Regions from separate parts of the Arthrobacter sp. 08Y14 genome, predicted to be linked through region 3. Evidence: riboswitches for the same ligand, from Rfam matches in the RefSeq annotation. Region 3 holds a riboswitch; each other region holds the start of a gene.
The links. Region 3 has a riboswitch for S-adenosylmethionine ahead of CXR03_RS10945 (flavin reductase family protein). Riboswitches for the same ligand answer to the same signal wherever they lie in the genome.

Region 1: it holds a riboswitch for S-adenosylmethionine, as region 3 does, so the genes downstream of both, CXR03_RS15030 (bifunctional o-acetylhomoserine/o-acetylserine sulfhydrylase) here and CXR03_RS10945 (flavin reductase family protein) in region 3, are expected to answer to the same signal.
Region 2: it holds a riboswitch for S-adenosylmethionine, as region 3 does, so the genes downstream of both, CXR03_RS08365 (ABC transporter substrate-binding protein) here and CXR03_RS10945 (flavin reductase family protein) in region 3, are expected to answer to the same signal.
Region 4: it holds a riboswitch for S-adenosylmethionine, as region 3 does, so the genes downstream of both, CXR03_RS03010 (hypothetical protein) here and CXR03_RS10945 (flavin reductase family protein) in region 3, are expected to answer to the same signal.

The regions. Positions count from the first base shown of each region.
Region 1 covers NZ_PJIX01000003.1:583,635-587,430, reverse strand. Annotated here, with positions in the region: gene CXR03_RS15035 (homoserine O-acetyltransferase) at 1-617, opposite strand, end outside; gene CXR03_RS15030 (bifunctional o-acetylhomoserine/o-acetylserine sulfhydrylase) at 707-2,023, opposite strand; SAM riboswitch class IV at 2,095-2,210, opposite strand; gene CXR03_RS15025 (VOC family protein) at 2,379-3,038, shown strand; gene CXR03_RS15020 (hypothetical protein) at 3,612-3,796, shown strand, end outside.
Region 2 covers NZ_PJIX01000002.1:384,523-388,318, forward strand. Annotated here, with positions in the region: gene CXR03_RS08365 (ABC transporter substrate-binding protein) at 1-1,439, opposite strand, end outside; SAM riboswitch class I at 1,544-1,642, opposite strand; gene CXR03_RS08370 (MDR family MFS transporter) at 1,947-3,680, shown strand; gene CXR03_RS08375 (MarR family winged helix-turn-helix transcriptional regulator) at 3,677-3,796, shown strand, end outside.
Region 3 covers NZ_PJIX01000002.1:952,342-956,137, reverse strand. Annotated here, with positions in the region: gene aspS (aspartate--tRNA ligase) at 1-68, shown strand, start outside; gene CXR03_RS10950 (hypothetical protein) at 179-799, opposite strand; gene CXR03_RS10945 (flavin reductase family protein) at 1,020-1,526, opposite strand; SAM riboswitch class IV at 1,581-1,698, opposite strand; gene CXR03_RS10940 (PhzF family phenazine biosynthesis protein) at 1,803-2,639, shown strand; gene CXR03_RS10935 (nitronate monooxygenase) at 2,650-3,753, shown strand.
Region 4 covers NZ_PJIX01000001.1:642,474-646,269, forward strand. Annotated here, with positions in the region: gene CXR03_RS02995 (ATP-dependent DNA ligase) at 1-103, opposite strand, end outside; gene CXR03_RS03000 (alpha/beta hydrolase) at 126-677, opposite strand; gene CXR03_RS03005 (LLM class flavin-dependent oxidoreductase) at 751-1,776, shown strand; SAM riboswitch class IV at 1,835-1,972, shown strand; gene CXR03_RS03010 (hypothetical protein) at 1,988-2,371, shown strand; gene CXR03_RS03015 (tyrosine-protein phosphatase) at 2,328-3,053, opposite strand; gene CXR03_RS03020 (3-hydroxyacyl-CoA dehydrogenase family protein) at 3,063-3,796, opposite strand, start outside.

The DNA.
Region 1 (3,796 bases), on a different contig from region 3:
AGGCCAAGACCGGCAACGGGAGCCCTGCCGTTGTAATAGTCGCCGCCGTTGAAATCCGGATCCAGGCGGATGGCTTCCAGCTGCGCCTGGCCAAAGGCAATTTGCTCCGCGGAACTGGCAGCGGTGCACGCAATGACGGCGCAGCGCTGCACTCGGCCGGGCTCGGTGGCGGCCCATTCCAGGGCACGGGCGCCGCCCAGGGAACCGCCGAGCACGGTGTGCCAGACGCGGATTCCCAGCTGGTCGGCCAGGCGCGCCTCGGCGCGAACGGAGTCCCGGATCGTGACAAAGGGAAACCGCGACCCCCAGGGGAGCCCCTGCGGATCCGGCGACGATGGTCCGGAGGATCCGTAGCAGCCGCCGAGCATGTTGATGCAGACGACAAAGTACCGGTCAGTGTCCACCGTCTTGCCCGGACCCACCAGTGCGTCCCACCAGCCGTCCTCGCCGCTGCTGCCCCTGGCCACATGGGTGCTGCCGGTGAGGGCGTGGGCCACCAGCACGGCATTGTTTGCATCCGCGTTGAGGGTCCCCCACGTCTCGTAGGCAAGGGAAACGTCCGGCAGGTAGCCTCCTGTTTCCAGATGCAGGCTGCCGATGCGCGCATGCCGCAGCACCCCGTCCCCGGCGGGGGCGGAGTGCTGCGGTACGGTACCGCCGGCGGTTCCGGCAGCGTTTGAGGTAGAAGGAAGTGTCACGCTGCCCGCTACGCTCCCTTGGCTGCCCGGAACCCGGCGTCGAGGTCCGCAATAATGTCGTCAATGTGCTCAATGCCTACGGACAGCCGGACCAGCCCGGGGCTGACTCCCGCTGCCAGCTGCGCCTCGGCCCCCAGCTGGCTGTGGGTGGTCGACGCCGGATGAATGACCAGGGAGCGCACGTCGCCCACGTTCGCCACATGGGAGTGCAGGTCCAGGGCATCCACGAACCGCTTGCCGGCGTCGATGCCGCCGTTGATCTCGAAGGAGACAATGGCGCCCGTTCCGCGCGGCCCGTAATGGCGTCCGCGCTCGAACCACGGGCTGGATTCCAGGCCCGCATAGGCGACGGAGACGACGTCGTCGTGCCCTTCCAGCCAGTTGGCCACCGCGACGGCGTTGCTCACGTGCCGCTCCATGCGCAGGCTCAGGGTTTCCAGGCCCTGGGCAATGAGGAACGCGTTGAACGGGGACACGGAGGAGCCAAGATCGCGGAGCAGCTGGACCCGCGCCTTGAGGATGTAGGCGAGGTTGGCACCCAGAATGCCGCTGGCACCCAGGTCACGGGCATAGACGAGCCCGTTGTAGCTCTCATCCGGGGTGTTGAAGCCGGGGAATTTCTCCGGATCGGCACCGAAGTCAAAGTTGCCCGAATCCACGATGACGCCCGCAATGGCGGTACCGTGCCCGCCGAGGTACTTGGTGGCCGAGTGCACCACAATGTCCGCGCCCCACTCGATGGGCCGGATCAGGTACGGGGTGGAGAGCGTGTTGTCCACGATCAGGGGAATGCCGGCCTCATGCGCCACCGCACTGATGCCCTCGATGTCCAGCACGTCCTGGCGGGGGTTGGAGACCACCTCGCCGAAGAAGGCCTTGGTGTTGGGCTGCACCGCCGCCCGCCACTGCTCCAGATTGTCCGGATCGGCCACGAACGTTGTGGTGATGCCGAACTTCTTCAGCGTGTGCTTGAACAGGTTGTACGTTCCGCCGTAAAGGCTGGGGCTGGCAACGATGTGGTCCCCGGCTTCGGCCACGTTGAGGATGGCGAAGGTTTCCGCGGCCTGCCCGGAGGCGAGCAGCAGTGCCCCGATCCCGCCTTCAAGGGAAGCGATCCGGTTTTCCACCGCTTCCTGGGTGGGGTTGCCGATGCGGGTGTAGATGGGGGCAAGCTCAGCCAAGGCGAACCGGTTGGCTGCTGCTTCCGCACTGGGAAAGACAAAGGACGATGTCTGGTAAATAGGCAGGGCGCGGGCGCCGGTAACGGCGTCGGGCTCCTGGCCGGCATGGATGGAACGGGTTTCAAAGGACCAGTTTTCTGACACTGCTTAGCTCCCATAACCTAAGGGCCGCACAGAGACTTCCGGCCGGAACAAGGTAACCGGCAGCCACGTGGGACCCGCGCTTGCCCTGCATCCGTTGAGGCAGGGCCAGGTCTTCACCCGGGGCACCCCACCGCGGTTGGAGGGTTGCCGGCCAGCAAGCCGGGGCTATCTGCTGGCACTCATGACCTATCCCCTATGAAAACGGATAAGTCCGGCGCCTGCAAGGAGTGTGACGGATCATTTCCCGGGCGTCGGCGGCACGGATGGGCGCGTACCTTTTCCCGGCGGCTGCGGGGAAAGCGTCTTCGGCGCCTTAGGTGGCCCTAAGTCGAGACGCGGGTCACAACGTGCCATTATGGGCCGCATGCGCTTGGACCATGTATCTTATGCCAGTGAATCCGACGGTCTTTTGGCCACGACAGAGAGGATCGCAGACGCTCTGGGAGCGGACTTCGTCAAGGGCGGCGTCCATCCGCGTTTTGGTACGCGGAACATGATCCTTCCCCTGGCCAACCATCAGTACGTCGAGGTGGTGGAAGCCCTCAACCACCCGGCCTCGGACAAGGCTCCCTTCGGCCAGGCAGTGCGCCAGCGCTCGGAGTGCGGCGGCGGCTGGATGGGCTGGTGCGTGGCTGTGGATGACCTCACCCCCTTTGAAGAACGGCTTGGACGGCTCTCCGTTCCGGGTAACCGGAAGTTCCCCGACGGCCAGGAACTGACCTGGCGGCAGATCGGCATCAACGGCCTGATCGCCGACCCCCAGGTGCCGTACATGCTGCGCTGGGATGACGGAACCGAGGAACTGCACCCCTCGGCTGCCCTGCCCGGCATGCCCGGTGCCGTGAAGCTGGACTCGCTGACCATTGCCGGCTCCGCTGACCGTGTGGCGCAGTGGCTGGGCACCCCGGCCGAGGAACCGCTGGAGAACGTGGGCGTCACGTGGATTTCCCCCAAGGGAACTCCCGGCATCATGTCCGTCACGTTCAACACGGCCAAGGGCCTCGTCGAGATCTAGTTCTGCTGCCGCTTTGGGGGATCCGCGCACCTTTCTGGGCGGGCCGGACCCCTGATCCGCTGCCGCTTTGGGCATCCGCGCACCTTTCGGGAAATCGCTGCCGGTCCGCACCGGCAGCAGAATCCCAATCCGGATGCGCCTGCCCAAAGTGGTCGCCTTTCCCGCCGGCGGCGGAACCAGTTGGGTAAATGCTGCCGCTGTGGGCATCCGCGCACCTTTCGGGCGGGCTGGACCCTGAACCGCTGCCGCTTTGGGCATCCGCGCACTTTCTGGGCGAGCCGGACCCCTGAGCCGCTGCCGCTTTGGGCATCCGCGCACCTTTTGGGCGGGCCGGACCCTGAATCGCTGCCGCTGTGGGCATCCGCGCACCTTTTGGGCGGGCCGGACCCCTGAACCGCTGCCGTTTTGGGCATCCGCGCACCTTTCGGGAAATCACTGCCGGTCCGCACCGGCAGCAAATTCCCAATCCGGATGCGCCTGCCCAAAGTGGCGGTCTTCCCTCAGGCGGGGTTTTTATCCACAGACCGCTCCCGGTCCATCTAGTGAAGCAAGCCCAGGATTCACGCTTGTCTCATGGATCCGGAGTTTCTTTATGCAGCCGACGCCGATCGCGACGGCTCCGGCAGACGTTCCCTGGCCCGGAGATGTCAGGCGGGCGAGCTGGTCCGGGTGCGGGCAGGGGTCTACATCGAAGCCGCCCAGTGGCAGAAGATGCCGCAGTGGGACCGGGACCGTGCCTCGATTACCGCTGCCGTGGA
Region 2 (3,796 bases), 570 kb from region 3:
GAGTCCAGCCCGGGATTCCGAAACCCCGACCCGTTGGCTACAAAGCCGGCGGACTCGGTGTATTCCGAGGAGAAGACAATGCGCAGCACATCGGCGGTGTTGGTGTTCCAGTAATCGGCGCGAAGGTCGTATTCGAAGGTATTGCCCAGTTCGCTCACGGTTGCTGCGTCGCCGTTCTCGATCAGCACCTCGAAGCCGGCCTGCTTCGCTGTCGCCTGGATTTGAGTGACCAACGCCTGGTGCGCAGCGGGCCAGGCGCCGGGGGTGTACGGGAAATGAACTCTCAGGCGCTCGCCGTCTTTCACCCGGTACCCTTCGGCGTCGTGTTCCGTCCAGCCGGCGTCGTCGAGCAGGCGCGCTGCTTCGGCGGGGTCCGGGTCATAGACGTGCTCAAAATCGGGGGAGTAGAAGCCGGTGGTGGAGCTGAGCGGCCCGCCGGCCCGGGTGACGGTGCCAAAGTAGACGCTGTTGATGCCAGCGTCCACGTGGGCGCTGTGCAGGAAAGCCTTGCGGACGTTGAGATCGTCAAACGGCGCACGGGTGGTGTTGAGGATCAGGTTGGTAGGGTTTCCGGGCCGGTCACGCAGGGTCAGCTCCACATTTGCGTCCGCCTCCGCCTCGGCAAAATGGACCGAGGGCATGAGGTCCAGGGCGTCCGCCTGGCCTGCCCGCAGCAGGCCGTACCTCGTGGAGTCTTCGGGCACAATGCGCCATTCGATCTTCTCAATGTGTGCCGGGCCGTCATGCTGCGCGAAGGGCGGAGCGGAGTTGTAGTCTTCGTTGCGGACCAGGGTGACCTTGGACTGCGGGACGTAGTCCATGATCTTGTATGGTCCCGAGCCCACGGGCGAGTGGCAGTTTTCCACTTGCGGCCGCTTCAGGGCCGCGGGTGACTGGATGCCGAGGAAGGGCTGGGCGAGCACCTCCAGGAACGCCGCATACGGTCGGTTCAGGGTGACGACGGCGGTGGTCGGGTCCACTACCTGCGTGGACTCGTAGGGTTTGAGGTAACCGCCTGCGGTACCGGACTGTGTGTTTGGATCCACCATGTGGTCCAGGTTTGCCTTCACTGCTTCCGCGGTGAGTTTTGTCCCGTCGGTGAACCAGACGTCGTCGCGCACTGTGAATGTGTAGGTGAGACCGTCGCCGGACACTGACCACGCTGTGGCGAGCCACGGATGGATGGCGCCGCCGCTGTCCTGTGAAACGAGCGAATCCAGGTAATTCGCTGCGATGGATGCCTGCGGCATGTCGCCGTCCACGTGGGGATCCAGGCACGAAATGTCCTTGCCGGTGGCAAAGACAAAGGTGTCGCTGCCGCTGGCTGCGGCTGGCCCGCCGCAACCTGAAACCACAGTGGCGAGCATGGCCCCTGCCGTGAGGACGGCGAGGATGCGGGGTAGCTGGGGATGGGGTTTGAGAGGTCTTGCTGTGCTCACGTCAGGCTCCTGAATCATCGCCCGGCGGAGGGCGACGCAGGTTCGCCGGCGGCAGCTTCGCCGTGCCGGGGCAGGGCGAAGCTGACCAACGAAAGCGCGCAGCTTCTCCATCGGTCCTGGCAGTAGCACCGTTCCCCGCTGCTGGGCGGGGAGGGTTGCTGCGGCGTCGTCGATCCAGGTCTCTCGGCCGCTCGGGATGGTTAAGGAAAAGCTAGCCCATGGATCATGGCCGGGCCAGCGATGACCGTTTTTGACCTCATGCGCCGTCTCGGTGCGTCATCGGCGGTCACAGAGGTTCACGGCGGTGTCATCTGGACCCGGGGCCGGGCGTCCAGGCCAAGAGTGTGCGATGCGCCACGAAATTAGTTGACTAAGGGCAATTACTTATATAGTTGATCTAAATCAACTACTAGCAGGAGCCCGATGTCCCCCGCAGAACGTCCCCCCGAAAAAAAGTCCGAGAAGAAGGCCAAGGTGCCCAAGCGGACCGCCTCCCCGGACGGGACCATGACCCACAAGCAGGTGCTGGAATCCCTTTCCGGCCTGCTCCTTGGCATGTTTGTCTCGATTCTGGCGGGCACGGTGGTTTCCACCTCCCTGCCGCTGATCATCTCGGACCTTGACGGCAACCAGTCCGCCTACACCTGGGTGGTGACGGGAACACTGCTGGCCACAACGGTGTCAACGCCGCTGTGGGGCAAGTTTGCCGACCTGTTCAACCGCAAGCTGCTGATCCAGCTCGCGCTGGGCATCTTTGTGCTCGGCTCGGCACTGGCCGGCTTCTCGCAGGACACCAGCACGCTGATTGTCTTCCGCGTGCTGCAGGGTCTGGGTGCCGGTGGTCTCGCCGCGCTGAGCCAGATCATCATGGCTGACATCATCAGCCCGCGCGACCGCGGGAAGTACGCCGGACTCTTTGGTGCCGTCATGGCGCTGGGCACCGTGGGCGGACCGCTGCTGGGCGGCGTTGTCACTGACGCCTTCGGCTGGCGCTGGAACTTCTTCATTGCCCTGCCGGTGGCGGTGGCTGCCATCATCCTGCTGCAGATGACCCTGCACCTGCCCCAGCACGCCAAGCGCAAGGTCCACATCGACTACCTGGGTGCTGTCCTGATCGCCGGCGGCGTGTCGCTGCTGATGATCTGGGTGACCCTGGCCGGCAACCAGTTCGGCTGGGCCTCGCTGGCCTCCTTCCTCATGGTCGCCGGATCCGCCTTGCTGCTGATCGCTGCCGTGCTGGTGGAATTCAAGTCCCCGGAACCGATCATTCCGCTGTCCATGTTCAAGAACCGCACCTTCACCCTTTCCGTCGTGGCCAGCATTTCCGTGGGCGTGTCCATGTTCGGCACTTCTGTGTTCCTTGCGCAGTACATGCAGCTGGCCCGCGGCGCCACCCCCACCGAGTCCGGCCTGCTGACCATCCCCATGATGGCCGGCCTGCTGGTTTCCTCCACGCTGTTCGGAACGATCATCAGCCGCACCGGCAAGTGGAAGGCCGTCATGATTTCCGGCGGTGTGCTCACCGTGGTGGGTTCCATCCTGCTGAGCACCCTGGCCTATGACACCAACCTGGTGCTGGTCGGCATCTACATGGCCGTTCTGGGCGCTGGCCTGGGCATGCTGATGCAGAACCTGGTGCTCGTGGTCCAGAACTCCATTGAGGTGAAGAACCTCGGTGTGGCCACCAGTGCGGTGACCTTCTTCCGCAGCCTCGGCGGTACCGTGGGCGTTTCCGTGCTGGGTTCGGTGCTCGGGACCATCGTTGCCTCCGAAATCAAGGACGGCATCGGTGCGCTGGCCCCGGCTGACCAGGCTGCGGCCGCCGTGGCCCTGGGCAGCGGATCCATCCCCAAGGTCTCCGAACTGCCTGACACCATTGCCGTGCTGGTGGAAAGTGCGTACGGCGTCGGCGTCGGCTCGGTCTTCCTGTACAGCGTTCCGCTGGCCGTCATTACGCTGCTGGCTGTCATCTTCATTCCGAATGCCAAGCTTGGACGCCAGAATGCCGTACAGCTGAAGAAGGCCGCCGCAACCGCTGATCTTGCGGCAACAGCCGGCATCGCCGTAGCTTCCGCCGCGGTGGAGACCCAGGCATCCGACACCGCTGCGGATTCCGCGGCCCGGAACGAGCGTCCCTCACCGGCCGAGCTTGCACTGGCCGACGTGGCGACGGGCGCCGTGGCCCTGGTGGATCCGGTCTCACCGGTGAGGACTGCCAACCCGGAGAGTCAGCCCAAGTGACACCGCGGGAGCTGGGCCGGACAAAGGCTCTGCACGAGGTTGAGGAAAACCTGCGTCTTCTCACGGAAACCGTTCGCAGCCGCATGCGGGACGCAGCCAAGGGCATCGACCCGACC
Region 3 (3,796 bases):
AAGCCGGCGTGGACTTCAAGCCGGAAAAGAAGGCTGAAGCCAAGAAGGACGACGCCAAGAAGGACTAGGTCTTTCGCAGGATTCCAGAATGATGAAGGTGCCCGGCCGCTGATGCGGCCGGGCACCTTCATCTTTCGACGCGCCGGTAAATTTGGGTGAATTATTCCGGCAGCCTGTTTTAGCCCGGTGCGGGCGCCATAGTGGGGACCGGCAAATTGTAGACAACAAGCCAGTAATCTCCGTCCGGCCCGTCCACTGTGATGGACGCCGGGGTTTGATCGGGTGTGACGATGTGTTCAAAAGACGTTAGGACCGGCCAATTGCAATTGTTGCTGCTGGAAGCGGTCACTGGGTTTGAATCAGCGTCCCGAACCTCGATGCTGTAGTCCCCGGGCTGGTTACAGGTGAGGTACACGCTGAAGCTGGTCCCCGGTTCCATTGCGGGCAGATCGAAGGTGCTCCTCCCGGTGCCGGGTTCCTCGAGCATGAGGCTCGCGTTGAGAGGGCGCCCCTGGGGATTTTGCTGGAAGTAGCTCTCGAGGCTGATGGGATTGTCCGCCCGGAACAGTGCCAGCATGGCGGGGTCGCTGGGGGCAGGAGGCTCCGTGCTTCCCGGGGGCAGTTCCACGCCGATGCTGCTCCGGCTGGACGAACCGGCTTTGGGGGAGGCCGTGGCGGTCTCCCCGGCTGTGGCTGACGATGTGGCCGGTTTAGAGGAAGCGGCCTCGGGCTCCTCCTGGGCGCTGCATCCTGTCAGCACCAGACCCAGCGCCGCTGCGGGAAGCAGGGCCTTATGCATAAACGGCAAATCCGACGCTCTGCCGGGCCTTGCCTTATTCCGTGATGTTCCATTGGCATTTCTGTTTCTGGTCATCTCCGCTACTTCCTTCCGAAGTAATCCGAAGAACGATAGTGGAGCCGGCTTCGAATGTAAAGGATTGGTAACGGACGGCCGCTGTCATAAACGCGTGGAAACAATTCCCGGCTCCGTATTTCCGGTGCCGACACATTTCTGCCGGTCAGGCGAATTCGGGAACGCCCAGACGGCGAAACGCTGAACCGTGGAATATCAGGGGCTCATGGGCATCGTCGTGTGAGGCATGGCCGTGCACCCGTAGCAGAACCACCTGATGGTCCCCGGCCGGAACCTCATTCTCCACAGAGCACTCAAGCCAGAGGGCGGCCCGGTCCAGGAACAATGATCCGGAGTCATCCGTGTGCAGATCCAGTCCGGCGAAGCGGTTTCCGGCCCTGGACGCAATCTGTTTGCAGACGCCCTCGTGATCGGAACCCAAAATCGACACGCCAATCCGGGCCGAGCCCCGCAGCACCGGCCATGTGCGGGACGTGTTCTGCACGGCAAACATCACCAGCGGCGGATCCATGGAAACGCCCACCGTGAAGGAAGAAGCAACCAGGCCCTGCGGCTCGCCGTCGATGACCGCGCACAGGGCGGCAACGCCGGACGGAAAACGGGAGAACGCCCGGCGCAATGCAGCGGGCTGAAGGTCGGTCAAAAGTGCCATGCTCAAAAGATCCTCTGCCTCAAGCGCCCGGTAACCCGATACGTCGGTAGCGAAGCGCGGTACTTGCCGGGCCGGTTGGAAACCGGGCGGCCGAATCGTCACCTGGAGCACCCCGCTACGGCGAGAGGGTTGCCGTCCAGCCGGCCAGGGCCCGTGGCTGGAACTCTTGATTCTTGCTCCAACGTAGGCCGGGCAGCACCGGGACACAAACCCCCGCCACAGTTCGTAAACTCCGCTTCATAAAAGTCATGGGGATGAAGGGATACAGTGTGAAGAATGAGACAGCGGTGGTTTAAACAGGTGGACGTTTTCGGCAGCGAACCGTATTTGGGCAACCCGCTGGCGGTGGTGCTCGAAGCGGAAGGGCTGACGGATGCTGAGATGGCCTCCTTCGCCCGGTGGACCAACCTTTCCGAGACCACCTTCGTCCTGCCGCCCACTGTGGACGGGGCCGACTACCGGGTCCGGATCTTCACCCCCGGCGGGGAGATTCCCTTCGCCGGACACCCTACGCTGGGCACGTGCCACGCCTGGCTGGAGACCGGGGCCAAGCGCCGGTACCCCGACGTCGTCGTACAGGAATGCGGCATAGGACTCGTGACGCTGCACGCCAATGCCGGGATCGCGGCGTTTGCCGCTCCGCCCCTGCTGCGCTCCGGTGAGCTGGAGGACGATGTCCTGGACCAGGCCCGGCAGGCGCTGGGCCTGGAACCGGAGCAGATCCTCGCCTCCAACTGGATCGACAACGGACCCGGCTGGCTGGGACTGCTGCTCCGGGACGCCGCAACCGTCTTGGCGCTGAACCCGAATCCCGTGATCATGGGCAACCTGCGCGTGGGCGTCATTGGCGCGCAGCCGGCGGACGCGGAAACAGACTTTGAAGTGCGCGCCTTCGTACCGGGTCTCGGTATTGCAGAGGATCCGGTCACCGGCAGCCTCAACGCCGGACTCGCCCAGTGGCTGATCGGAGCCTCACTGGCACCGGAACGCTACGTCGTCACCCAGGGCACTGCCGTCCAGCGCTCCGGCCGGGTCCGGGTCTTCACCCGGGACCGCAAAATCTGGGTGGGCGGATCCACGGTCACCTGCATTGACGGCACCGTCACACTGTAAATCGGGCACCATGTTCACCCTAAACTCGCTTGCCCTTCCGGTTATCGGTGCACCCATGGCCGGGGGGCCTTCCACCCCGGAGCTGGCTGCTGCAGTGGGGGAGGCCGGCGGGCTCGGCTTCCTGGCCGCCGGTTACAAGAGCACAGGCACCGTGGCGGACCAGATTACCCAGCTGCGCAGGCTGAGCGGCCGGCCCTTTGGCCTGAACCTCTTCGTTCCGGATGCTGCCAACACCTACCCGGTTGCCGCGCAGGATCAGGCTGCAGGGAAGGCGGCAGCCCGGGCTCGAAAAATCGAAGCGGCCCTGATCTTCCGTGAGCACCTGGTCACAGCAGCAGGACAGGGGCCAGCCGGAACCACGGTCCCCGAACCCGGGATGCCGAACCCCAACGACGACGACGCCTGGCAAGCCAAGCTGGAGCTGGTCCTCCGGGAGCGGGTCCCGGTAGTGTCCTTCACCTTCGGATTGCCGGAACCGGCGGTCTTTGCCGAACTTGCCGCGCAGGGAATCTGCAGCGTGGTGACGGTCACCGATGCCGGCGAGGCGCGCGCGGCGGCAGCTGCCGGAGCGAACGTCCTGTGCGTGCAGGGCCCGGAAGCCGGCGGACACCGGGGAACCCTTGACAGCGGGAAGGTGCCGGGGAAGGTCTCATTAACTGGCCTGCTGGACCAGGTTCGAGAAGCCTGCCCGCTCCCGTTGGTAGCCGCGGGAGGGATTTCCACCCCGGAGGACGCGTCCGCAGCTCTGGCCGCCGGGGCAGGTGCCGTCCAAGTGGGAACACTGCTGCTGCTCAGCGACGAAGCCGGGACCAGCAAGGTACACCGCGGCGGGTTGATGGATGCCGTGCAGGGGCGCAGGGATCCTGACACTTCGCTGACCCGGGCTTTCTCCGGCCGTCCGGCGAGGGGGCTGGTCAATGACTTCATGCGTGCCTATCCGGATGCCCCGGACGCTTACCCGTACATCAACCACATCACCGGCCCGCTCCGGGCCGACGCCGCGGCGGCAGGCAATCCGGAAGGAGTCAGCCTGTGGGCCGGCACAGGGTTCCGGCATGCCGCTGAAGGTCCGGCGCCGGTGATCCTCCGTCGCCTGTTCGGGCTGGCCGACTGAGGCCGGGCCCGTCGCGGGACAGCACGGGGTTTGGTATCAGAAC
Region 4 (3,796 bases), on a different contig from region 3:
GGAAACCGTCCCACTTGGGCTCGTAGGAGTAGTCCCCCTCGGGCAGTGCAGTCACGGCTTTGGCCAGCATGGGGGCTACGGGCGGCATTACCGGAAGTTTCATGGACCCCATTCTTACCCGGTTTTCAGCCGAGGGGAATGGAAACGCCCAGCCCTGCGGCAAACGCGGTCAGCAGGTCCCGGCCCTGCTGCCAGTTCCCGATGCCGCTTTCATCATTGATGTGGGTCAGTGCTCCGGCGTCGATCACGGGGACACCCCAGGCCTGGGCCAGCAGCCGTGCTCCGGGGAGGGTGCAGTAGGGATCGTTTTCGCTGGCAACCATCAGTCCGGGCACCGGAAGCGGCTCCAACCGCGGGTCCCGGAAAGATCCGGCAGTGTCCGGGAAGGCCGGCTCGGCCGGATCCGGCGGGGCTACCAGCAGCACGCCCCGGGCGCGTTTCGGGTTGCGCAGCAGCCATTCGGCGGAGGCCAGGCAGCCCAGGCTGTGGGCCACGAGGATGGTGTCACCGCCGCGGGAGCCGGCGGCGTCGTCGAGCGCGTCCATCCAGTTCTCCAGGTTCGGGTCATCCCACGACGACGGCGAAATCCGGGACACGTCCGCGGCACCGTCCTGCCACCGGCTTTGCCAGTGCTCATCATTGGAACCGCCGATCCCCGGGACCATGGTCAGGTGCATGCTGTTCGCCTCTCATCCTGTGGTGCCGGGGAGCCGGCAGCCGGGAATATCTGCTCGGAAACCGGTGCTGTCAATGAACATGAAGAAGATCGGTTTCCTGTCCTTTGGACATTACCGCGACGTGCAGGGTTCCTTTGTCCGCACCGCCCGTGACGCCCTGCTGCAGACCGTTGAAACGGCGGTGGCAGCCGAGGAAGTTGGCATTGACGGAGCCTTCCTTCGGGTCCACCACTTCGCCCCGCAGTTCGCTGCGCCGTTCCCCCTGCTGTCCGCCATGGCCGCACGGACTCACCGGCTTGAACTGGGCACGGCGGTGATCGATATGCGCTACGAAAATCCGCTGTACATGGCCGAAGAAGCGGCGGCCACGGATCTGATCAGCGGCGGCAGGCTTCAGCTGGGCCTGAGCCGAGGTTCACCCGAGCCCGCGCTGCGCGGCTATGAGGCATTTGGCTACGTTCCCACCGGGGACAGCACCGATGCGGATGAGGCCCGCAAGCACACACTGGTGTTCCGGGCGGCGATTGCCGGCGCAGGCCTGGCGAACGCGGATCCGATGATGACCGGCAGTTCCGACGCGCTGGCCATCGATCCGCAGTCCCCCGGCCTCGCAGAACGGATCTGGTGGGGTTCCGGAACCCGGGCGACGGCCAAGTGGACCGGCGAACAGGGCATGAACCTGATGAGCTCCACCCTGCTGACGGAGGATACCGGAGTTCCCTTCGATGAGCTCCAGGCCGAGCAGATTGCGGTGTTCCGCAAGGCCTGGGCCGATGCGGGACATGAGGGGACTGCGCGGGTGTCCGTCAGCCGCAGCGTCATTCCGCTGGTGACCGACACCGACCGCCGGTATTTTGGGCTGCGCGCCCAAGCCGAGGGACGCGACCAGGTGGGGCGGCTCGACGGCGGTCTGGCCCGGTTCGGCAAGAGCTACATTGGCGAACCTGATGTCATTGCCGCCCAGCTTGCCGCGGACGCCGCGGTTCAGGCTGCGGACACGCTTCTGGTGACGGTGCCCAACCAGCTGGGCGTGGACTACAACGTGCAGCTGCTGGAGAACATCGTGAAGCATGTCGCGCCGGCGGCCGGCTGGCGCTGATGCCTCCGGCACGGCGGCGGTTCCCGGCTGTCACCGGCATGCGCTATGGTGGTGTCAGCTTCACGAGAGGTGGCCAACGCCCGGAGGAATCCGGGTCCGTAAAAGCTCCGACTGGCCTCACACCAACCCCATTGTTCGGCGGGTGGTTCGGATGACGAAGCGGCCCGCGGCCAACCGGTGCGGGCAAGGACAAACCGTAAAGGAACACACTGTGAGTATCTCCAGTGGCGCCCGCTGCATCAGCTACACCCCCGGCCACAACGTCCACCTCATTCACGGCAAGCGCCTGGCTGTTTACGATGACTGGGTGGATGCCCAGGCCTACGTCGATCTCGATCTGGACCTGATCCAGTTGGTCGTGGACGGCGAGCAGCAGCTGATGTGGTTCCACGACCTGCCTTCCCTGTCGCAGGCGCTGGCCCATTCCAACGGCCAGGTACAGTGGTGCGCACGCTATTCGTCGCTGCTGGTGCCCGGAGGCTTTGACAGCCCCGCACGGCGCTCTTTTTTCTACTTGGCGACGCCGGAAAGGGTCCATCCCTGTAAACAGCTCAACGCAAACGACTCCGAAGACGCCCAAGCTCAGCGGGGCTAAGCCCAGCTGAGCGCAGGTACTGTTCCGCGTCCAGCCCGTCCAGGGCGCGGAGCAGTTCCCGCCGTCCGTCGGCCACCCGCGCGTCTTCCTGCTCGGAGGTCAGCGGCTTTTCCCTCGGATGCACCTGCGTGGCGTGGAAGGCATTAATGCCGCGGACCGCCTCCTCATAGTCGTCGGCAATGGCCTCCGGTGATGCCCCGGCCAGCTGGAGCAGCAGCATGGCGACGAGCCCGGTGCGGTCCCGGCCGGCGGAGCAGTGGATCACCACCGCGCCGTCGTCGGCGTCTGCCAGGGCCTGAACGACGGCGGCGATCTTCTCCGGCCAGCGGCGCAGGTTCTCCCGGTACCACTTGGGCGAGTCCATGTACGGGCCGCACAAAGCGGTGAAGTCGGGATCGTTCGCTTCCTGGGTGGGCCGGGTCAGGAACGTGATGCCTGCGGCGGCGTCGGGGCTCACTTCCGGGTCGGTGTCCCGGCGGCCCTGCTCCACGTCGTTGCGGAGGTCGATGACGGTGCGGACGCCGGCGTCGCGGGCCTGCGCCCAGCCCCGCCCGGTGAGCCATTCGGACCGGCCCATCCGGAAGATCCGGCCGGGTGCCACGGAGCCGCCGCCGGCAACCGGGATGCCGCCCAGGTCACGGGCATTCGCCGCGCCTTCCCACTCCACATCCCGGTTGCCCATCACGCCCTTCTAGGACCAGTCGAAGAAGCCCTTGCCGGACTTCCGGCCGAGCTCGCCGCGCGCCACCTTGTCGCGGAGGATCTGCGGCGGTTCAAACCGCGGACCAAGGGTTTCGGCAAGATACTCGGCAATGCCCAGGCGCACGTCCAGACCCACAATGTCGGTGGTCCGCAGCGGACCTGTGGGGTGCTTGTAGCCCAGGACCATGGCGGCATCGATATCCTCTGCCGTGGCCACGCCCTCCTCCACCATGCGCATGGCTTCCAACGCGATGGCCACTCCCAGCCGGGAGCTGGCAAAGCCGGGGGCATCGTTCACGACGACGGGCGTCTTGCCGAGGTCCTGGGCCCAGGCGGCGGCGGCTTCGGCCAGCTCCCCGGAGGTCTGTTTGCCCAGCACCACCTCGATCAGGGTGGAGGCGGGCACCGGGTTGAAAAAGTGCAGCCCGCAAAACCGCTCCGGGCGCTGCAGCTTTTCCGCCAGGCCGGAGACGGACAGTGAAGACGTGTTGGACGCCAGCCAAGCCTCGGATCCCAGCTGCTCCTCGACCGCAACCAGGGCTGCTGCCTTCAGTCCGAAATCCTCCGGCACTGCCTCCACCACCAACCCGGCACCGGAGAACGCCGCATAGTTCGTGGAAACGGACAGCCGCGCGGTCAGGTCGGCCAGGCTTTCGGAAACGGTGCCGCGCTCGACGCTCTTGGCCAATGCGCCGGCGACGCGGTCATAAGCGGCGGAGGCGG